DNA from 4 places in the Parabacteroides goldsteinii genome. Region 4 is predicted to be linked to each of the others. Evidence: riboswitches for the same ligand, from Rfam matches in the RefSeq annotation. Region 4 holds a riboswitch; each other region holds the start of a gene.

Region 1 (5,417 bases), 3.2 Mb from region 4:
AGCAATGAAGATGCAGAGTAATTATAAGGTAAGTTCGGCCTGCACGGTACGCGATGTACAGGTAAAAGAAGGGGATTCGGTGACGAGCAACCAGGTCCTTCTGACTTTGGATATAATAACAGACAAAGAGGATTAAAATGGGAAAAGAACATTTATATAAAACGTTTGAAGAACTGGATAAGGCAGCTTCATTGGGAGGCGGTATGGCACGCATAGAGAAACAGCATGAAGCCGGACGTATGACTGCCCGTGAACGTATTGACATGTTACTGGATAAGGGTACATTTGTCGAACTGGATAAGTTTGTCGTTCACCGTTGTACCAATTTCGGTATGGAAAAGAACAAAATAGCGGGTGACGGGATCGTTTCGGGGTATGGCAAGATAGACGGACGCCAAGTGTTTGTCTATGCTTATGACTTTACCGCTTACGGAGGAACATTGAGCGGAACGAATGCCGCGAAGATCGTCAAGGTGCAACAACTGGCATTGAAAAACGGAGCGCCGGTAATTGCCCTGAATGATTCGGGTGGTGCCCGTATTCAGGAAGGGGTCAGCAGTCTGGCCGGATATGCTTCCATTTTCTATCAGAATACGATGGCCTCGGGAGTGGTTCCGCAGATTTCTGCGATCCTCGGACCTTGTGCCGGAGGAGCCTGCTATTCGCCTGCGTTGACCGATTTTATTTTTATGGTGAAAGAAAAAAGCCATATGTTTATCACCGGTCCGGACGTGGTCAAGGCGGTTACCCATGAAGAAGTAGGAAAAGAAGAATTGGGTGGTGCTTATACACATAGTACTAAGAGCGGTGTTACTCATTTTATGTGTGATACGGAAGAAGAAACATTAATGAGTATCCGCGAATTACTCGGTTTTCTTCCGGGCAATAATATGGAAGATGCCCCACTTGTTCCTTGTACGGATGATATCCGCCGCGAAGAAGAATCGTTGCAGGAGGTGATTCCGGATGATCCGAATATTCCTTATGATATAAAAGATATTATTGAACCGGTGGTGGATAATCACTATTTCTTTGAGGTAATGCCGCATTTTGCAAAAAACATCGTAGTCGGTTTTGCCCGTTTAGGCGGACGTACGGTCGGTATCGTTGCCAACCAGCCGGCATTCCTGGCAGGTGTGCTGGATATCGATGCTTCGGATAAGGCGGCTCGTTTCATCCGTTTTTGCGATTGTTTCAATATTCCACTGGTTACTTTTGAAGATGTACCCGGTTTTCTTCCGGGATGTACCCAGGAGCACGACGGTATTATCCGCCACGGTGCGAAGATCGTCTATGCTTATGCGGAAGCGACCGTGCCTAAAATCACGTTGATTACCCGGAAAGCCTATGGCGGTGCTTATATCGTTATGTCGAGCAAACCGACCGGTGCCGATGTTAACCTGGCTTACCCTATGGCGGAGATTGCCGTTATGGGAGCAGAAGGGGCTGTTAATATCTTATATAGAAAAGCAACCGGGGAAGAGAAAGAGCAGGCAATGAAAGAATATGCGGAAAACTTCTCTAATCCTTACCGGGCTGCCGAGCAAGGATTTATCGACGAGATTATCATGCCGCGGCAGACTCGTTTCAAGCTGATACAGGCGTTGGAGATGGCAAAGAACAAAAGCCAGAGCAATCCGCCGAAAAAACATGGCAATATGCCATTGTAACGATTTGATTTTGTTGTTAGAATTATGAATGGTAAATCCCTGTCGACCGTGAGGCTGGCAGGGATTTCTGCTTATGTCATAGTTTTATAAATAAACAGGAACGTAAAAGTTTAAAAAACTTGTATTTATCATATTGATTTTGTCTTTTATTTTTGTAGCTTTGCCTCCGAATTGGTTTCGTGTTGTCTGTTCGGATGATACGGATTAAAAGGGAATCGGGTGTAAATCCCGGACAGTCCCGCTGCTGTGAAGCTCTAATAACATCCTGAAAACAACTTATGCCACTGACATGTGTCGGGAAGGCTTCAGGATGGGAGTCAGTCAGAAGACCTGCCGTTCGTTAAAGGCTGTTTTTCCTCGTGGGTTAGGGAAATGGTTCGAAAAGAATATTAATTCTAAAGTGTATGAAAATCATGGAGAAGCTTTGTTCGCGTTGTGGCGTGGAGTTTTGCTGTGCCTCAAAAGCGATTGACTATGGAATGGATTCATGAATTATTATGGGGAGAAGGTATCGGACATTCCATCCTTTTACTGTCTCTGGTTATTGCCATAGGGATCCAACTTGGTAAAATCAAAGTATTTGGAATTTCTCTGGGGATAACCCTGGTATTGTTTGTCGGTATTCTACTGGGACATTTTGGGTTTACAATCAATCCATCTGTTATTCATTTCTTTAAAGAGTTTGGATTGATCCTGTTTGTTTATTCAGTCGGCATGCAGGTCGGACCCGGTTTTTTCTCTTCTTTTAAGAAAGGGGGGATGACTTTGAATGGCCTGGCTTGCGGAATTGTCTTTCTCGGAGTTATGATGGCCTTGGTGATACATTTTGTGACAGGAATTCCTATTCCGACGATGGTCGGTATTTTATCGGGTGCAGTAACAAATACGCCGGGACTGGGGGCTGCTCAACAGGCATTTAGTGATATGACGGGGACTTCTGATGATACGATTGCATTGGGATATGCCGTTGCTTATCCGCTGGGGGTCGTCGGTATCATCCTTTCCATGTTGTTTGTCCGGTATATTTTTCATATAAGTTTTGACCAGGAGACGAAAAAGCTGGAAGAAGAGAATAATGTGCATAATAGTGAGGCCACACCTATATCGTTGATAGTGAAGAATCCGGCTCTTTTTGGCAGGAAGATAATGGAACTTGCCGCCCTGTTGGAGCATAGGGAATTTGTCATATCCCGTATTTGGCGTAACAAGACCAATAAAGTAGACATTGTTACCGGCAGTACGATTTTGGAAGAAGATGATAAAATATTTGTGATCACGACTGAACATGATGCAGAAACTATAAAAACCTTTATCGGTCAAGAGATAGAGATGGACCGTAAACAATGGATTCCCGCCGAAAGTGCTTTTGTCAGCCGCCGCATTTTGGTGACAAAGCCGGAACTGACGGGTACTAAACTGGGGGATTTGCAGTTACGCCGTTTGCATGGTATCAATGTAACACGTGTGAATCGTGCCGGAGTGGAACTGGTAGCAACACAAGGTTTGCAATTGCAGGTTGGTGACCGTGTAACCGTAGTCGGTAGTGAACTGGCTGTCGATAAGGTGAGTATGATATTGGGTAATTCGATGAAACGTCTGAATGAACCGAACTTGATTCCAATATTTATCGGTATCGCTTTAGGTATTATTCTGGGAAGTATTCCAATTAGTTTCCCAGGGATTCCTCAACCTATCAAGCTGGGTTTGGCAGGTGGTCCGTTGGTTGTCGCTATCCTGATCAGCCGTTTCGGATACCGTTATAAACTGGTTACTTATACTACCCAGAGTGCCAATCTGATGCTCCGGGAGATTGGTATAACTATGTTCCTTGCCTGTGTCGGGCTGAGTGCCGGGGATGGTTTTGTGGATACTATCGTGAATAAAGGCGGATTTGCCTGGATTGGTTACGGTTTTATTATAACAATGCTACCTTTATTAGTCATCGGATTGATTGGCAGGTATTTTTTTAAACTGAATTACTATACGTTGATGGGATTGCTGGCTGGCAGTACGACGGATCCTCCCGCTTTGGCTTATGCGAATGCAACGGCGGGAAATGATGCTCCGGCAGTAGGTTATGCTACAGTTTATCCGTTGACAATGTTTTTACGTGTACTAACTGCCCAATTAATGATATTATTCTTCTATTAAGTATTAGATTTGGTTGTTAGAAATTGTTCAATAATAATTTTAAAGCCAGGAGCCCCGCCGAAGTGATTCGCCGGGGCTTCGTTTATTTATCGATGTAAAAGATTATTGACCGCTTCCTCCCATAATATCCAGCAATTCATTGGTGATGGCCTGCTGGCGGTTTTTGTTGTATTGCAACGTCAGTTCCTGGATCAGGTCGTTGGCGTTGTCGTTGGCTGTCTGCATGGCAAGCATGCGGGCGGCATGCTCGGAAGTGACAGTGTCGAGCAAGGTCGTGTAGATGTTCAGATGGAGCACTTTGGGGAGCAGTAGGGCCAGCAACTGTTCGGCAGACGGCTCCAGAATATAGTTGCTCGAAGCACTTTCCGGGTCTGCTTCCGGTAAGGAAACCGGAAGGAAAACCTTTTCGGTCAGTATCTGCTCCGCCATATTCTTGAAATGATGGTAGAGTAGTTCCACCCGGTCGACCTGGGCAGAGATATACAACTCCATCAGGGCAGTTGCCAGTTGCGAAGCATCCTCGTAGGCCGGTTTGTCGCCGATCGTAAGGAAGCTGTCATTGGTCTGATAACCAGCTTTATGCAATTCGTCCGCCACCTTTTTGCCGATCGGATAAATGCGCACGGTTATACCGTCCGCCTCATACTGGTGGAGACGGACTGTTAACTCTTTCCATATGTTCGCATTGAAAGCGCCACACAACCCGCTGTTGGAGGAAAAAGCGACAATAGCCACCTGTTTGACCTCGCGAACAGCTGCGTAGGGCGAACTCATATCACTTTCAGCCGACAGCGTGCCCCTTAATATGGCGCTCAGCTTACTCTCGTATTCGAGCATATGTTCGACAATCGTCTGCGTATGATGCAGTTTGGCAGAAGACACCATCCTCATGGCGGAGGTGATCTTCTGCGTGTTTCTGATCGACGCAAGACGGATTTTTATCTCTTTCAGTGATGCCATAGTCTAATTTCTGTTATCAACCTGCTTTATATGCCCCGCTGACCTGGTGGGCTGTTTCTTCCAGGATACGGCTGACTTCATCATTTATCACACCCGATTTTAGTATATCGAGTACGTCTTTCTGATGATTGGTGATCAGAGTCTGTAAGAACGCATTCTCAAAATCGTGTACCTTATCCAGCGGAACCTCTTTCAGTAAACCTTTGGTGCCGCAATACAGGATAGCGATTTGCTGTTCCACAGGCATCGGGTTATACTGGGGTTGTATCAATAGTTGTGTATTTTTCTGTCCTTTGTCGATCGTGAAGGCGGTTACCGCATCCATATCGCCGCCGAATTTTGTGAACGATTCCAGTTCGCGGAACTGTGCCTGGTCGATTTTCAGCGTACCGGCCACCTTCTTCATCGCTTTCAACTGTGCGTTACCACCCACACGGGATACGGAAATACCCACGTTGATAGCCGGACGGTTTCCCTGGTTGAACAGGTCTGTTTCCAGAAATATCTGTCCGTCGGTGATGGAAATTACGTTGGTCGGGATATAAGCCGACACGTCGCCCGCCTGCGTCTCGATAATCGGCAGGGCAGTGAGCGAACCGCCACCTTTTACCTTATCTTTCATGCTATCGGGCAGGT
Region 2 (5,417 bases), 3.2 Mb from region 4:
TTGGAATTCCATACGTTCATGAAGTTGAAGGGCCGTGGTTTCCAGCATTTCATCCAGCTTTGCGAAGAAACGGGCAATCCGCTCTTCCTTATTTTCAATGTCCATGCATTCGATTGCCAGGCGTACGATGTTGATCGTCGAGAACGACAGGTTGCCGCGTCCGATAGATGTTTTCGGTCCGAAACGGTTTTCGAATACGCGGGTACGGCATCCCATGGTTGCCACTTCGTATTTGTAACGTTCGGGATCGTCGGCTCTCCAGTCTTCATGCTGGTTGAATGTGGCATCCAGGTTCAGGAAGTTCGGGAAGAAACGGCGGGCAGTCACTTTACAGGCCAGTTCATACAGGTCATAGTTCCGGTCTTCCGGCAGATAACTTACGCCCCGTTTCTTTTTCCATATCTGGATCGGGAAAATGGCGGTTTCACCGTTGCCGACACCCCGGTATGTACTTTTCAGCAATTCACGGATAATGCAGCGGCCTTCGGCAGACGTATCCGTTCCGTAGTTGATGGAGCTGAATACCACCTGGTTACCACCACGTGAATGGATCGTGTTCATGTTGTGGATGAAAGCTTCCATGGACTGATGAACGCGGCTGACGGTTTTATTGATAGCATGCTGTACGAGCCGTTTGTCTCCGGTCAGGCCATCCAGCGGACGGGTTACATAATCGTCTATTTCTTTATTATAAAGGTGTGAATAGTCTACGCCATTCAGATCTTCCAGATTTTTGACTTCTTCGATATAGCTGTTACGCACATAAGGTGCCAGGTAAAAATCGAAAGCCGGGATCGCCTGTCCGCCATGCATCTCATTTTGTGCAGTTTCTAAAGAGATACATCCCAGGATACTTGCCGTTTCGATACGTTTGGCGGGGCGCGATTCGCCGTGTCCGGCCGAGAATCCGTATTTAAGGATGCGGTCCAGCGGATGCTGTACGCAAGTCAGGCTCTTGGTCGGGTAATAATCTTTATCATGAATATGCAGGTAATTGTTGGCAACCGCCTCTTTTACCTCTTCGCTCAACAGGTAATCGTCAACGAACGGTTTGGTTGTCTCACTGGAAAATTTCATCATCATACCTGCGGGGGTGTCTGCGTTCATATTTGCATTTTCGCGGGTAATGTCGTTCGACTTGATATTGATGATTTCCAGGAACATATCGCGGGTTTTTGCTTTACGGGCAACACTGCGCTGATTGCGGTAGGCAATGTATTTCTGAGCCACATCCTTGCGGCTACTGTTCATTAGTTCCAGTTCGACAGCGTCCTGAATCGCTTCGACTGTCATTTGCGGTTCTCCTTTGAATGAAATATGATCCGTGATCTGGCGGATCAACTGCAAATCTTCTCCATTTTCCGTATGCAGCATCGCTTTACGGATCGCCGTTACTATTTTTTCCTCATTAAATCCGACGATACGTCCATCCCTTTTGATAACTGTCTGAATCATGATAATTGTATTGGTGTATTACTTTTTATTCTCCTGCAAAGGTATACTCAATTGTTATATAGTTTTCTTTTTGGAAAACTTTTAACGGGTTAAATTATGTCAAATGACTGATAGTCATATATGTTATTTGTGAAAACGGAAAACTTTGAAGATTTTGATGATAAAAAGTTTTTCCAAAAAGGCTGCTTGGTGATAATTGGGTATAATGTGAAAGGTATCAATTGTTTATGCAGAAAAACAGAGAAAACAGGGGCGATTCCGGTCAATCGCCCTGTCTGTCGATAGTACGAAATATCTATAATTGCTTATTCGGATTGCTATTTGTCTTTCAGTAATTCGATAAACATGGTTGTCGTCAGTAATATCCCAATGGCAACGCAGACCAGGATTAGTAATAAGTTTACATATTTCGCATTCGGCTTCGAGCCGGTGTGCAGGTTGTTGGCGAAATATTCTTTGAAGAAAAGATATAACGCCGGGACGGAAGCACTGGCCAGCAGGAAATCTTCCGGGATATTGAAGTAATATGTTTTCGACAAGCCGATTAGCGACCAGTGTGTCAGAAACAGGACTATGAACATGTTGATATTCTTAGAGAAGAACAACAGGAGTCCGATGGTGAAAACAACGACCGAACAAGGCATGACCGGCGAAGTTATTTCCGGGAAAGTCAGTCCCCGTGCCATCGATATCAGCGGATAGATAAACGGCATGGCAAACAGGAAGTACGCCAACCAGTCATATTTGCGGGTACGTTCGAAAGTGGTGTATCCTGACAAGGCATCCCACCCCCATAGTATCGCCATGATCGCCCAGAATAAGGCCATCACTTCGTTGTAGCTGCGCTCGGCACAGTAGATGTAGTAATAGATGACCGATATCCACAGATAGACGGCAATCAGATAGATTTTCATTCCGTTCTTTACCCACGGCTGAGGGTTGCGGGTCAGCAGGACGGTCAATATTATCCCGATCAGGATAATTCCCAGTTGCCATTCCCAGGTTGCTGTATTGTAGAGTCCTATCGTTTTCCAGAAAATTTCCATAGAGTTATTCGTATGCTGATGATTTTATTTGCGTCGTGTTAATGAAAAAGCCTTACCCGGCAGGAGGAAGATCGGCAGTGTCGCACCGACCGTCAGCATGAAGATCGCGGTGAAGGTAACGAAACCGTTCGACATGAACATTTCAATATATTTCGCTTTCTGTACCGGTTCGTCCATCGTCTGGAGGAACATGATCAGCGAGAAAACCATGTTGTAGGCAAATTTGCCTGGGATCATCGGCAATAAAGCCGGGATATAAAGCACTGTCATCGGGCAGTAAATCCTGCCTCCCAGCCACAAACTACCGAATCCGATCACCAATGCCCCGAACAGGGAGGCGGTGGCGATATCCACACCAAAGAAAGTCATCAGGCAGAATCGGCAGGCATGGCCTACGGCAGCCAGCAAGGCAATGTAAGGAAACGCCCGCATAGGTGGGTCGGAAATCGCACCGAAACCAATACCTGCAATGGCTGCAAAAAGTCCGTCTAAAAGAATATCCAATACTATCATATCAAATTATTTTTTACCATCATTAATGTGAAAGAAAGCCCGATCGCGATACAGATAATCAGCATCAGTGCATTGACCAGCCGGGCAAAACCGGTCAGTATATACCCTTCGACAATATCGATGACCCCATTGATCAGCGGTACGCCCGGTATCAGGAACAGGACGCTCGTTGCCAGTGCAATGTCCGAGGTCGTGTCGAATATCAACGCTGTAGAGGCACAAAGCGATGCAATAAAGGCCGATACCACGAAGATTATGTAATGATTGAATTTCCGTATCTGCATCTGTTGTTTCAGGAAAAAACCGGTGATAGTCGCAGAAAAGACAATCCCCATCGAAGTAATATCTCCCCCGAACAGGCGGCAGAAAGAGGCATTGGCAAAACCTACCAGTATCAGAACGAAAAGCGGATCGATGTGCGGGCTGGCGATAATCTCCTCATATTTATCTTTTAATTCTTCCAGCGACAAATGTTTGTCATACGTTTCCCAACTCAGAGCGCTCAGTTTGGCGTTCTTCTCGAAACTTATCGGAAGGGCGGGGATATCGATCACCTCGCTGTATGTTTCTTTCGTATCATTGTCGGAGATCGTCAGAATAATATTTTTCTGAAAAATGCTGATTTTAACATCAGCGCCATATGCTTCTCCTATTCGTTTGGAACTCCGGACTACCCGGGATGTGTGTACCCCGCATCCCATCATATGGGCGGAGTACTCTGCGATGAATTTGGCTACGGGTAGCAAAGATTCATTTCTACTCATGTCGTACTTTTTATATATGAACCGGATTCTATTCCGGAATGTTTCTTTTTGCTGGCTGAAAAACGGGCGATAAACCTAAACCGGGGCGCAAAAGTATAAAAAACTTATTTTATATCATTGTTTTGTCTTTTATTTTTGTAGTTTTGCACCGAAATGGTTCTGTATTTTTGATTCTGGAAATACAGATTAAAAGGGAATCGGGTGTAAATCCCGGACAGTCCCGCTGCTGTGAAGCTCTAATAACATTCTGAAAACAACTTATGCCACTGACATGTGTCGGGAAGGCTTCAGGATGGGAGTCAGTCAGAAGACCTGCCGTTCGTTAAAGGCTCATATCCTCGTGGGTTAGGATACGGGTTCGAAATGATTGTTTATTCTAAATTTATCAGATTTATGGAGAAAGATTGTCCGCGTTGTGGGGACTCTTTTGTTTGTCGGGTAGATGATATATCCGCCTGTCATTGTGTGCCTGTGAAATTGGATGAACTCCAGCTTGCTTATGTGAAGGTCCATTATCCGGGATGTTTGTGCAACTCCTGTTTGAATGAGATCAAGAAATATTTCTATGCCTGTGAGGTGAATCCCCGTTATAAACATTTAAAGCATTGATATGATACGGAAGATATTAATTGCAAACCGTGGCGAGATCGCCGTACGTGTGATGCATTCCTGCCGGGAGATGGGAATACAGTCTGTGGCTGTTTTTTCGGAAGCCGACCGGGCAGCACGACATGTACTTTATGCTGATGAGGCCTGCCTGATAGGGCCTGCTGCATCAAAAGATAGTTATCTGGATATTGAAAAGATTATCCAAGCGGCAAAAATTCATAAAGCCGATGCCATTCATCCCGGTTATGGTTTCCTTTCGGAAAATGCAGCTTTTGCCCGCAGATGTAAAGAGGAAAATATTATTTTTATTGGCCCGGCTGCTGAGACGATGGAGGCGATGGGCGATAAGATATCAGCCCGTAAGCGGATGATCGAGGCTGGTGTGCCGGTTGTTCCGGGAACGCAACAACCGTTGCTGGATGCTGCCGAAGCCGTTCGGATATGTAAGGAAATCGGTTTCCCCGTTATGCTGAAAGCCTCTATGGGAGGCGGAGGAAAAGGGATGCGACTGATCTATAAAGAAGAAGATGTGGTGGAGGCTTATCATTCTGCCCGTTCGGAATCGTTATCGTCTTTTGGTGACGACACAGTTTATCTGGAGAAATTCGTAGAGGAACCTCATCATATCGAATTTCAGGTATTGGGTGACAATCACGGGAATGTAATCCATCTTTGCGAACGTGAATGTTCCGTTCAACGCCGTAATCAGAAAATCGTGGAGGAAAGTCCGTCTCCGTTCATCACTCCCGAGTTAAGAAAAAATATGGGTGAAAAGGCTGTTGCTGCGGCAAAAGCTGTCAACTATTCCGGTGCTGGTACCATTGAGTTTTTGGTGGACAAACATCGGAATTTTTATTTTCTGGAAATGAATACGCGTCTCCAGGTGGAGCATCCGATTACCGAGGAAGTTTTAGGCGTCGATCTGGTAAAAGAACAGATTCGGGTGGCTAACAACGAACCACTCCATATCCGCCAGGAGGAGATCGTCCAGCGCGGACATGCCATTGAATGCCGTATCTGTGCAGAAGAT
Region 3 (5,417 bases), 2.5 Mb from region 4:
ATACTCCTGACTTTACAAAAGATGGTAAATCATTTATCGTTGATACAGCATTCGTAAATCGTTGGAATGGTGCTATCAAACCGCAATATTTGATCTCTATTAACCGTATGGATCAAGCATTCGAACCGGGTGAAATGTGTCCTGTATGTAAAGAAATTGTAGCAAATGGTGGTACTCGTCCTGTAAACTGTCCTCACGATAAAGCAGGTAAGGCTCCGTTCCACATGGGTGAATATCTGGTTAACTTCGCAGACTCTGTAAATAATGCAGCTAACAAAGCTGATTATGCTTGGAAAGGTTACACTCGTGCTGGTTTCGTGAAAGCTGCTCATATGGGTGATAGCTTATTCATTTTGACAGGCCGTTTTGCAGATGTAACATTAGCTACATTCGATACTGCTGTTATCAAACAAGCAGTAAAAGATAAGAAATATGCAGAAAAGTATATCGTAAACTTACAGAAAGACAATCACAAAGCAGTAACATGGTCAATGCGTTTTGTAGATCCTGAAAAGGCTGCTAAGGAAAATGAAGAAGATCGTGCATTCTTGATGGAATCTCAGAAAGCTGAAGGCGATAAAGATATTGCTCCGACTAAGGGACAATGGTTGAAGATGCAGAACGGTTGTATCGTATTGTCAGGTTCTTTGGATGGTTCAGAATCTTCATTCGATCAGATTACTGGTGCTGATGATGCTTTGATCTTCAATGTTGAACAGGGTAATAAAGAAGATATAGCTACAGAAAACGAAGCAATTTCTACTTCTGCTGTAACTGTAATCGCTGGTAACGGTGACATCACAATCAAGGGTGCTGCTAATAAGACTGTTACTATCAGCAACGTTCTTGGTCAGACAATTGCTAGCACAGTTCTTTCTTCTGACGAAGCAACTATCTCTGCTCCTGCAGGTATCGTAGTTGTAGCTGTTGAAGGCGAAGCTGCTGTTAAAGCAATCGTAAAATAAGAATTAAAGAATAATTAAACAATATAAAGCTTCTCTGCCTTTCCCCTATGGGGAAGGGCAAGTAGCCTGTGAAGGCGAACAGATTGGAAGCGTAATTTTAGTAATAAAAATAAAATAAAGTTCATCCATGAGTATCCCTGTGAAGGGAGGAAATGGACAAAAAAACAACCCCGGCGGTATTTAATACCATCGGGGTTTTGTTTTTAAGGAGCTCCTGGAAACGAAGTTCATTATGTTTAATAGGAAACCGTATTCTATACAATACGATTTCCTGTTGAATAACTATTGATTACTGATTTAAAGCCTGCTCGATATCCGCTATGATATCATCCGCACTTTCGATGCCGACAGAGAAGCGGATCAGGTCCGGAGCGATACCGGCTTCCTTCAATTGTTCGTCGGTCAACTGGCGATGCGTATGGCTTGCCGGATGAAGCACACAAGTACGGGCATCGGCCACATGAGTAACGATAGCAGCCAGCTTCAAGCTGTCCATAAACTTGATAGCTACCTCGCGTCCGCCTTTCAGTCCGAATGACAGGACACCGCATGAACCGTTTGGAAGATATTTCTTTGTCAGTTCGTAATATTTATTTCCTTCCAGATCCGGATAGTTTACCCAGGCTACCTTGTCGCAATTCTGAAGCCATTTAGCTACGGCCAGTGCATTTTTACAATGCTGCGGCATACGCAGATGCAATGTTTCCAGTCCGAGGTTCAGCAGGAAAGCATTTTGCGGAGACTGGATAGAACCCAGGTCACGCATCAACTGGCTGGTAGCCTTGGTGATATATGCCAGTTTCCCGAATGTCTTTGTGTAAGTCAGGCCATGATAGGAGTCATCCGGCTGGCAGAGGCCCGGGTATTTGTCTGCATGCGCTTCCCAATCGAAGTTACCGCTGTCGACGATACAACCTCCTACGGCAGTCGCATGTCCGTCCATATATTTGGTCGTAGAATGCGTAACGATATCGGCACCCCATTCGAACGGGCGGCAGTTGATCGGTGTGGCAAATGTGTTGTCAACGATCAACGGTACGCCATGTTTGTGAGCGATACGGGCAAACTTTTCAATATCCAGTACCATCACTCCCGGGTTGGAGATCGTTTCACCGAACAATAACTTCGTATTCGGGCGGAATGCCTTGCTGATTTCCTCTTCGCTGGCATCCTGGTCGATGAATGTACATTCGATGCCCAGCTTTTTCAGGGTAACAGACAGCAGATTGTATGTTCCGCCATAAATACCGGTTGCGCTTACGATATGGTCGCCGGCTTCGCAAATATTGAAACAGGCAAAGAAGTTGGCTGCCTGTCCCGATGAAGTCAGCATTGCTGCCACACCACCTTCCAAAGCGGCGATCTTGGATGCTACGGCATCGTTGGTCGGGTTTTGCAGACGGGTATAGAAATAACCACTCTCTTCCAGATCGAACAGTTTCGCCATCTGTTCGCTGGTCTCATACTTGAAGGTAGTACTCTGATAGATAGGCAGAACGCGCGGTTCTCCTTTTTTAGGCTGCCAGCCACCCTGCACACACAAAGTTGCCGGCTTGAATGAATTGCTCATATTATTAAATGTTTGCTATGTAATTATATTCTGCTGACAAAAGTAAAGAATAGTTCGTTCCATTAATACAAATCTATGATCATTTATAAAAAATAGGGTACTGTTTAAAAATAATCTTTACCTTTGCCTCCGGTTTTGGTGTCACAAATCCAGTTCTACGGAAAAGTGATGAAAAGGGAATCAGGTGAAAATCCTGAACAGACCCGCTGCTGTAAGCTCCGCCAAAGTCGTTGAACACAACTCAATCCACTGTTCGCAATGAATGGGAAGGACGTTCAATGACGGAGTAAGTCAGAAGACCTGCCAGAATCAGTAGTTTTAAGCTTTCGAGGAATAAGGCTGAAAAACATGTAAGTAAGGACTTGACTGTATTTGGTAGGGAGTTCCGGCTGTTCATGTGGTCCATTCTGTTTTATCGAAAGCCTGTCGTTAATATATAATGTTTTTGATGGGATGAGAGGTTTCATACATGTATTTTTGTTGTTTATTTGTTTGTTTCCTGTAAGGCTGGCGGCGCAAGACAGGGTCACGTTGTCGGGAGAGGTGAGGGGAGAAGATGGTGCTCCGCTTCCTATGGTTACTGTTGCCATCGAAAATACGACGGCAGGGACATACACCGACGACCGGGGACGCTATTCACTAAGTCTGAAACCCGGAAAGCATACTCTTATAATTACCTTGTTGGGTTATAATACAATAAAAACAACTCTCGATATCCGCAGGAACAAAACGCTTGATTTCGTTATGGAAGAAAATTCCGTAACCCTGAATTCTGTAGAAGTGTACGGTAAATCGAAAACACAGAAGATCAAGGAAGGTGCTTTCTCGGTAAATGCCCTTGATGTAAAATCGCAGATCAACTCGTTGAAGAATCTTACTGATATAGTGAACCGGACGACCGGAATAAAGGTCCGGGAAGAAGGAGGAGTCGGTTCTGATTTTGATCTTTCCATCAACGGGTTATCGGGTAATTCTGTCCGTTATTTCATTGATGGTGTGCCATTAGACAGTAAAGGTAGCAATGTGACGCTTGCCAATCTACCTGTCAACCTGATCGACCGGGTGGAGATTTATAAAGGGGTGGTGCCTGCCTTGTTGGGAACGGATGCATTGGGCGGTGCTGTCAACATTATAACCAAGGCGGAGAAGGAGAACTTCCTGGATGCATCTTACAGTATTGGTTCCTTTCATACACACAGCGCCGACCTGAATGCGCAGTTTGTGGAACAGCGCACAGGTTTGATTGTGCGTCCTACCGTTGGCATCAACTATTCGAAAAACGATTACCGGATGAAAGATGTGCAGATGCGTAACGAGACAGGCGATCGGTTTATCAATGGCAATCCCAAACGTTTCCATGACGGTTATTTCTCGCTTTTAGCACAGATAGAAGCAGGAATAGTAGGTAAATTTTGGGTGGACGAATTATTTGTGTCGGCTTCCTACTCCAAAACAGACAAGGAATTGCAGACAGGCTCCGTACAGACCAAAGTGTATGGCATGGCGGAGCGTAATTCAGATGCGTGGAATGTGTCGGCGCGGTACAATAAACGCAACTTTCTCACAGAAAATATGACATTGAAGGCGACCTTATCACACACATGGGATCATTCCATCACCGTTGATACCGCCTACCGTAAATATTATTGGGACGGTGGCTATATCGTGAGCCAACGTAACGAAATCAGGGGCGGCGAACCTACCATGCGCCACTATAAGCGTCCGTTGACTATCGTGCGTGCCAATTTGGATTATCAGCTGAATGAGCATCACGGCTTTAACCTGAACTATAATCTGAGCCGGACAGGCAACGACCGCTATGACGATTTAGACCAGAGTTTCGAGCCGTCTAACGATGCGGTAACCAAACATATCGTCGGACTGACTTACAGCCAATCGCTTTTCGACGGCAAGATGCAGAACGTATTCTTTGCCAAAGACTACGTGAACCATCCTAATATCCGGCAAACCGATCAATCCACCGTAACCGGCTCGGACAAAGTACAAGGTTCGACTACGAAAAACTATTTAGGATACGGAGCCGGACTGCGTTATACGTTCTTCAACCCGTTGGCTGTAAAGATTTCATACGAGCATAGTGTACGTTTGCCTATTGCCCGGGAACTGTTAGGCAACGGAACGACCGTCTATGCCAATGTGGCGTTAGAGCCGGAGAAGAGTAACAATGTCAATCTCGCCTTGTTCGGTACATGGCGTCCGGCCGCCCGTCATACCGTCTATTACGAGGCAAACGGTTTTCTGCGTTATGTGGACAACTATATACAAACTTCCGTCATCGAAAAAGAAGGTATGTTGCAGTATGTCAACGATCCCGCTGTCCATATCAAAGGTGTGGAAGGTGAAGTCAGCTACGACTGGGACGGACGGTTGCAACTCATGGCTAATGTCAGCTATCAGGATGCCCGCGACCAGCAAGAGTTCAAAGAAGGCGGTAAACCCTCGGCCACATACAACAACCATGTGCCCAACCGTCCCTGGTTGTTCGGCAGTGCGGAGGCGAGTTATACGTTCCGTAATCTTTGGCAACAAGGCGGCAAGTTACGGTTAGGTTGTACGTTCCAGTGGGTACATTGGTATTTCCTGACCTGGGAAGCATACGGCAATTATGATACCAAGGCGCGCATCCCTTCGCAACATATCTGCAATGCCAATGTAACGTACTCGTGGAAACGCGACCGCTACAATATCTCATTGGAATGTGCCAACTTCTTGGATGAAACGGCTTACGACAACTATAAGCTGCAAAAGCCCGGACGTGCTTTCTTTGCGAAATTCAGGGTATTCATTAATTAATCATATAAATAAAGTAGAAAAATGAAGAAGTTCAAATTTGTATTACTTGCCTTCATGACAACTATGAT
Region 4 (5,417 bases):
TTTTCTCGTCTTGCAGGTAACATTTCACTTCGAGTCCCATGCGTTGCAAAGCTCCTTTGCGGATACCGGATGCTACCATGGTAACATCGGTGATGATGGTACGGACTGCGCCGCTGCTTAGTTTTTCGTAGAGCGTAGAAACGGCATTGTCGTCTACCCGCAGTACATTTTCCATATCGAAATCGGCTGTTGTATGGATGGCATGCAGCAAGGCCCATTTCTTGTCTAACGGAATATCCTGGTTTTTCAGTTCTTTCTCGATGGTGCGGAAACTACGGATCATGATGTCCTGGCCGATTCCGATTTCCTTAGCGGCCATTTTGATCTCGCCGTAATAACCGCGCGGGGTAATCATTTTATTTTCGAACTGATAGGTCTGTGAGTTGCCGATAAGGATGACAGTGAACATATCCACCTGTTCCGGGTCGAAGTCTGCCAGTGTGGTGATCGTCACTTCCTGTTCTTCGCGTCCTGCCTGGCGGACAAAGCCGACCGGTGTCTGCGGATCGCGTTCCTGTAGGAAAATTTCGATCAGGCGGTAGAGCTGCCAGTAGCGGCCTTCACTTTTGGGATTATAGATGGCGGTGATAAAGTCTGCCGAAGCGGCGGCTTTGATGCGTTTTTCTATCAGTTCCCACGGTGTCATCAGGTCGGAGAGGGAGATCACGCAGAAGTCGTGTCCTACCGGGGCACCCAACAGGGAGGCTGCCTTCTGGAAGGCACTGATTCCGGGTAAAGCTTCGATGCTGATGTCACTTCCTTTTTCGCGTTTCATCTCGTAGATAAGCGGGGCCATCCCATAGATGCCGGCATCGCCGGAGCTGATAACAGTTACTACTTTGCCTTCGGTCGCATAATTATATGCTTCTTCGGCACGTGCCTTCTCCCGTTTCATCCCTGAGTCGATACATATGGCTCCGGGACGGATTATCTTTTCAATGAACCGGAAGTAATATTTGTATCCCACGATAACGTCTGATTGCCGGATGGCAGATAACACTGCGGGAGTAATGTCTGATTCACTGCCGGGTCCGATACCGGCTACGATTATTTTACCTGTGCTCATTTATAGCTTTGAGTTATTGATTCTGATACATTCGGTTGTAATCATGCAGACACAAAGATAATCTATTTATTTCGTACCGGTAGACTTTTGACGGTTTTGTTCTTAAAAATACGTTTCCGGGCTTTGCGTTTGAGTTGCAGGTATTGCAGCCAGGAAAATACTCGTAGTAACACAACAAGTAAAATAACACCTGACAGAATATAACAGACTAAGGGAGTTGACATTCTCCCCTCAACAAAAGTATTATCCCCACCCTTACCAAGGGATAATAACACATACAATTTGGTCATCATAATTTAATAAGAATCTGTATTTTAACAATACAAAGGTAGCCTATGCTGCAGAAGGGGAATATATATAAAATCACATATAAAATATATAATCTGATATTCTTTCAGCTGTTTAGTTTCTTCTTTAATTCTTCGGGGGTAAGTCCGAATTGTGTTTTACAGAACTTATAGAAATGAGAATGTGAACTGAAATCGAAATCGTCGATTATACTTTTGAAATCTTCACCTTCCGTTGTCAGGCATTTTAAAATCCGTTTCGCCTTTTCATTCAGTAACCACTGGTAGGCAGGAATACCGAAGTTTTCTTTGAATTTGACCCGGAAGGAGTTTATCCCATATCCCATCAGATTGGCCAGTTCTTTGACATTCTTTACTTTCATATAATTTTCCGCTACCTGTTTTTCGAACTCAGACGGGTGATTGGCCAGCAGATAGAAAAAATGACCTAAATCTTTACTGGGGTAGACTGTTTTGAGAAGATAGAACAGTTCCTCTCTTTTGGCAAGATATAAGTTGTAATTCAAATAATTATTCTCCAGATACTGGATGAGAAGTTTTAAAAAGCTGTAGAGAGGTTCGATTATCTTTAGTTCTATCCATTCAAACGAGGATTCGGGTAACAGGTCATATTGAGCCCGGAAACGAAATAACTCATCGATAGTCAGACTATCGAAGGTGAACGCAAGAATTTGCGAACATGGAGTAATTTCATAGGTGTATTTTTCATGCCCTTTAAGAAAGAGCATATGCGGTTCGCCAATGGACTTCGTTTGAGTATGTGGAGAATATATTTTTACTGATCCGTCCAGTATGAAGAAAATCATATTATTATATAGGTAAGATTCAGTTAAATCTATTCCTTCGGGCTTTATGAGAAGATCAAAGCCTGCATGTAATGACTGACTGTTAGGTATTTCAGAAGGCGCGTTATTAATCGTACTTTTCATGTTTTTGTTTGGATTTAGTTGTTGTTTTACACTCCATGTGAATGTATATGCAAAAAAAATACAATGTTCCAGTTTGTTATGTATACAAAATATCATTTTATGTATATATTTTGATATAAATAAAAATGCAAGTAAAGATGGTAAATAATTAGTTGATAATAGATAAAATGTCTATTGTTATTGCTCCTTTAATAATGTAAAAGTTCTGGTTGTGTAAATTAGAATTTCAAGAATGTATTGATATAAAAAACCGGCCTTTCCCCGTATGAGGAAAGAGGCCGGTTTTCATTTGTGACTCTGTGACAGATAATGGACGTTTGGTCCGTCAGTCTTTTTCAGCAGCGTATTGCTTTTTTTTATCCATGATATCGACCATTTTGTGTTTGGCCGCAAAACGGGCATGTTCGATGAAGATGTCCTGTATGTCGGGATTCTGTCCCAGACCTTCCATCAGGACGGATACTTCGTAACCGTTGTCTTCCAGCTCCTTTTTCCAGTCGCCTGCTATATCATTGTTGACATGGTCGCCGGCAACGAACATGAAAGGCATGAGCATGACTTTCTTTACACCGCTGGCTTTGAGCTTGGCAAGCATCGTATCGAAAGTGGGATAACCTTCGATCGTTCCGACATGGAAGTTTTCATAGCCTTTTGCTTTCAGCATATAATCGGTCACTGTCTCCTGCAACATACCGTGTGCAAAAGACATACCCATTGAACAACCTACAAGAAAGGCTGTCAGCAGACATTTCTTTTTCATTGAAAGAGATTTGTTTTATGTTCATAATAGCCCTCCTGGCCCCGGGAGAACGGATTTGTCTGTCTGGCAGGTTTCCTGACTTGCCCGGAAAACGACCTTCCCATCCTTGTCACGGACAGTGGTGTAAGCATGTTTTCCTTTTATAGCGGGCTTCACAGTAGCGGGCACTGTTCCGGATTCTCACCGGATTCCCTTTTATACGACAACCGGAGGCTGGCGTATCACCAAAGCGGGACAAAGATAGAAATTTATTTAAAATAAGGGAGCTTTTATAATCTCTTAATTGAATCTCCCGCAACAACTTTCTCATGGATTGTGTTCCATTTACCACAATAAAATCGGACATGGAATATGTCTTACTATTAACGTCAAATAATTGTATATATGGAGTGGTTTGCTGATTTGCTCAAACACTATCCGGAACTGGCTATCTTTCTGACACTGGCTTTCGGTTTCTGGATAGGTAAATTTAAGATAGGTAAATTTTCCTTGGGAACAGTTACCAGCGTATTGCTGGTCGGTGTATTAATCGGACAGTTGCATATCGATATTGGGGCACCCATTAAATCCGTATTCTTTCTTCTGTTCCTTTTTGCCGTGGGATATAGTGTTGGTCCGCAGTTCTTTCGCGGGCTAAAAAAGGAGGGACTTCCGCAGATGCTTTTTGCCGTACTGATGTGTTTGTTCTCTCTGTTTGTTCCCTTTTTGCTTGCCAAGCTGATGGGATACAATGCCGGAGAAGCGGCTGGATTGTTGGCTGGTTCGCAGACGATCTCTGCGGTGCTGGGAGTAGCGGAAGATACGATCAACCAGAGCGGGTTGAGTGCGGCAGACAAAACATCCATGATTAATGTGATGCCTGTAGCTTATGCCGTATGTTATATTTTCGGTACGGCCGGTTCTGCTTGGCTGATGAGCGATGTGGCTCCTCGTTTGCTGGGCGGACTGCCTTCGGTAAAGAAGGCTTGTAAAGAGCTGGAAGCAAAGATGGGTACCGACGATGAGAGCGAGCAACCCGGTTTTATGCCGGCAGCACGTCCCATCACTTTCCGCGCTTATAAGATCAGTAATGACTGGTTCGGGGCAGGCAAGACCGTACAGGAGCTGGAAGATTATCTGGAAGGGCAGGGCCGTCGTCTGTTTGTAGAACGCGTACGAATCAATAATGTGGTATATGACGTGAAGCCGGACCTGATGCTTCAGAAAGGGAACGAAGTCGTGTTGAGTGGTCGCCGTGAATTTGTGATCGGAGAAGAAGATTGGATCGGAGACGAAGTGAACGACCTTGAATTGCTGGACTTCCCGGCAGAGACATTGCCTGTGCTGATCTCCCGTAAGAAGTTTTCGGGAATAACTGTAGCCGGTCTCCGCAGTGAAAAGGTGATGCACGGCGTCAGCATTAAAAGTATCAAACGTGCGGGTGTCAATATACCTGTGCTGGCTGCGACAAAGATTAATCCGGGCGATATGCTCGAACTGGTAGGTACCAAGATGGAGGTAAATGCTGCGGCTGCGACTTTGGGGTATGCTGACCGGCCGACCAACCAGACGGATATGATCTTTGTTGGTCTGGGGATCTTTATCGGTGGCGTGATCGGCTCATTGGTGGTACATTTTGGAAATATACCGATCAGCCTGAGTACGAGTGGCGGGGCATTGATTGCCGGACTGGTATTCGGATGGCTTCGCTCCAAACACCCGACATTCGGACGTATTCCGGAACCATCCTTGTGGGTATTAAATAATGTAGGGCTGAATATGTTCATTGCCGTGGTCGGCATTACGGCCGGACCGAGTTTTGTGACCGGCTTCAAAGAAGTAGGCGTAAGTCTGTTCATTATCGGAGCACTGGCTACGACCATTCCGCTGATAGCCGGTGTCCTGATGGGACGCTATCTCTTTAAATTCCATCCGGCCATTACACTGGGTTGTACTTCAGGAGCACGAACGACAACAGCCGCCCTCGGTGCGATAGAAGATGCGGTGGAAAGCCAGACGCCGGCGTTAGGATATACAGTTACTTATGCTGTCGGTAACACCTTACTGATTATCTGGGGAGTGGTGATTGTCTTGTTAATGTAAATCATAGAAAAAGATAGTTCAATTCTGATAAAAATAGAAATTAATAATCATACATATAATATATAATATGGAAGAAAACAATAAAATCGTAGTCACCCGTGAATACGAAAAGAAAATGTCGGAGATCAGTCCGTTCGAATTAAAAGACATACTGATCCGGTTAGCCGATGAGAGTGCCCGTAAGAGTACCCACATCATGTTGAATGCCGGTCGTGGCAACCCGAACTGGATTGCTACCACGCCACGCGAAGCCTTTTTTTTACTCGGCCAGT

The links. A riboswitch is a leader RNA that binds a small molecule or an ion and turns the genes downstream of it on or off. The one in region 4 is predicted to bind cobalamin.
Region 1: another riboswitch for cobalamin. It lies ahead of K6V26_RS19895 (putative transporter); the one in region 4 lies ahead of K6V26_RS07120 (sirohydrochlorin cobaltochelatase).
Region 2: another riboswitch for cobalamin. It lies ahead of K6V26_RS19915 (cysteine-rich CWC family protein); the one in region 4 lies ahead of K6V26_RS07120 (sirohydrochlorin cobaltochelatase).
Region 3: another riboswitch for cobalamin. It lies ahead of K6V26_RS17500 (TonB-dependent receptor); the one in region 4 lies ahead of K6V26_RS07120 (sirohydrochlorin cobaltochelatase).

Annotation. Positions count from the first base shown of each region.
Region 1 is NZ_CP081906.1:4,691,977-4,697,393, reverse strand. Features, by position in the region: gene K6V26_RS19905 (biotin/lipoyl-containing protein) at 1-136, shown strand, start outside; gene K6V26_RS19900 (acyl-CoA carboxylase subunit beta) at 138-1,670, shown strand; cobalamin riboswitch at 1,826-2,022, shown strand; gene K6V26_RS19895 (putative transporter) at 2,145-3,821, shown strand; gene K6V26_RS19890 (F0F1 ATP synthase subunit gamma) at 3,924-4,781, opposite strand; gene atpA (F0F1 ATP synthase subunit alpha) at 4,798-5,417, opposite strand, start outside.
Region 2 is NZ_CP081906.1:4,698,303-4,703,719, reverse strand. Features, by position in the region: gene K6V26_RS19935 (anaerobic ribonucleoside triphosphate reductase) at 1-1,455, opposite strand, end outside; gene K6V26_RS19930 (DUF6064 family protein) at 1,773-2,501, opposite strand; gene K6V26_RS19925 (threonine/serine exporter family protein) at 2,526-3,014, opposite strand; gene K6V26_RS19920 (threonine/serine exporter family protein) at 3,011-3,778, opposite strand; cobalamin riboswitch at 3,915-4,112, shown strand; gene K6V26_RS19915 (cysteine-rich CWC family protein) at 4,172-4,387, shown strand; gene accC (acetyl-CoA carboxylase biotin carboxylase subunit) at 4,389-5,417, shown strand, end outside.
Region 3 is NZ_CP081906.1:4,027,997-4,033,413, reverse strand. Features, by position in the region: gene K6V26_RS17510 (DUF6383 domain-containing protein) at 1-965, shown strand, start outside; gene K6V26_RS17505 (O-acetylhomoserine aminocarboxypropyltransferase/cysteine synthase family protein) at 1,255-2,535, opposite strand; cobalamin riboswitch at 2,655-2,857, shown strand; gene K6V26_RS17500 (TonB-dependent receptor) at 2,989-5,349, shown strand; gene K6V26_RS17495 (Ig-like domain-containing protein) at 5,371-5,417, shown strand, end outside.
Region 4 is NZ_CP081906.1:1,506,648-1,512,064, forward strand. Features, by position in the region: gene cobJ (precorrin-3B C(17)-methyltransferase) at 1-1,066, opposite strand, end outside; gene K6V26_RS07115 (AraC family transcriptional regulator) at 1,461-2,303, opposite strand; partial or broken gene K6V26_RS07120 (sirohydrochlorin cobaltochelatase) at 2,629-2,988, opposite strand; cobalamin riboswitch at 3,112-3,307, opposite strand; gene aspT (aspartate-alanine antiporter) at 3,448-5,145, shown strand; gene K6V26_RS07130 (bifunctional aspartate transaminase/aspartate 4-decarboxylase) at 5,213-5,417, shown strand, end outside.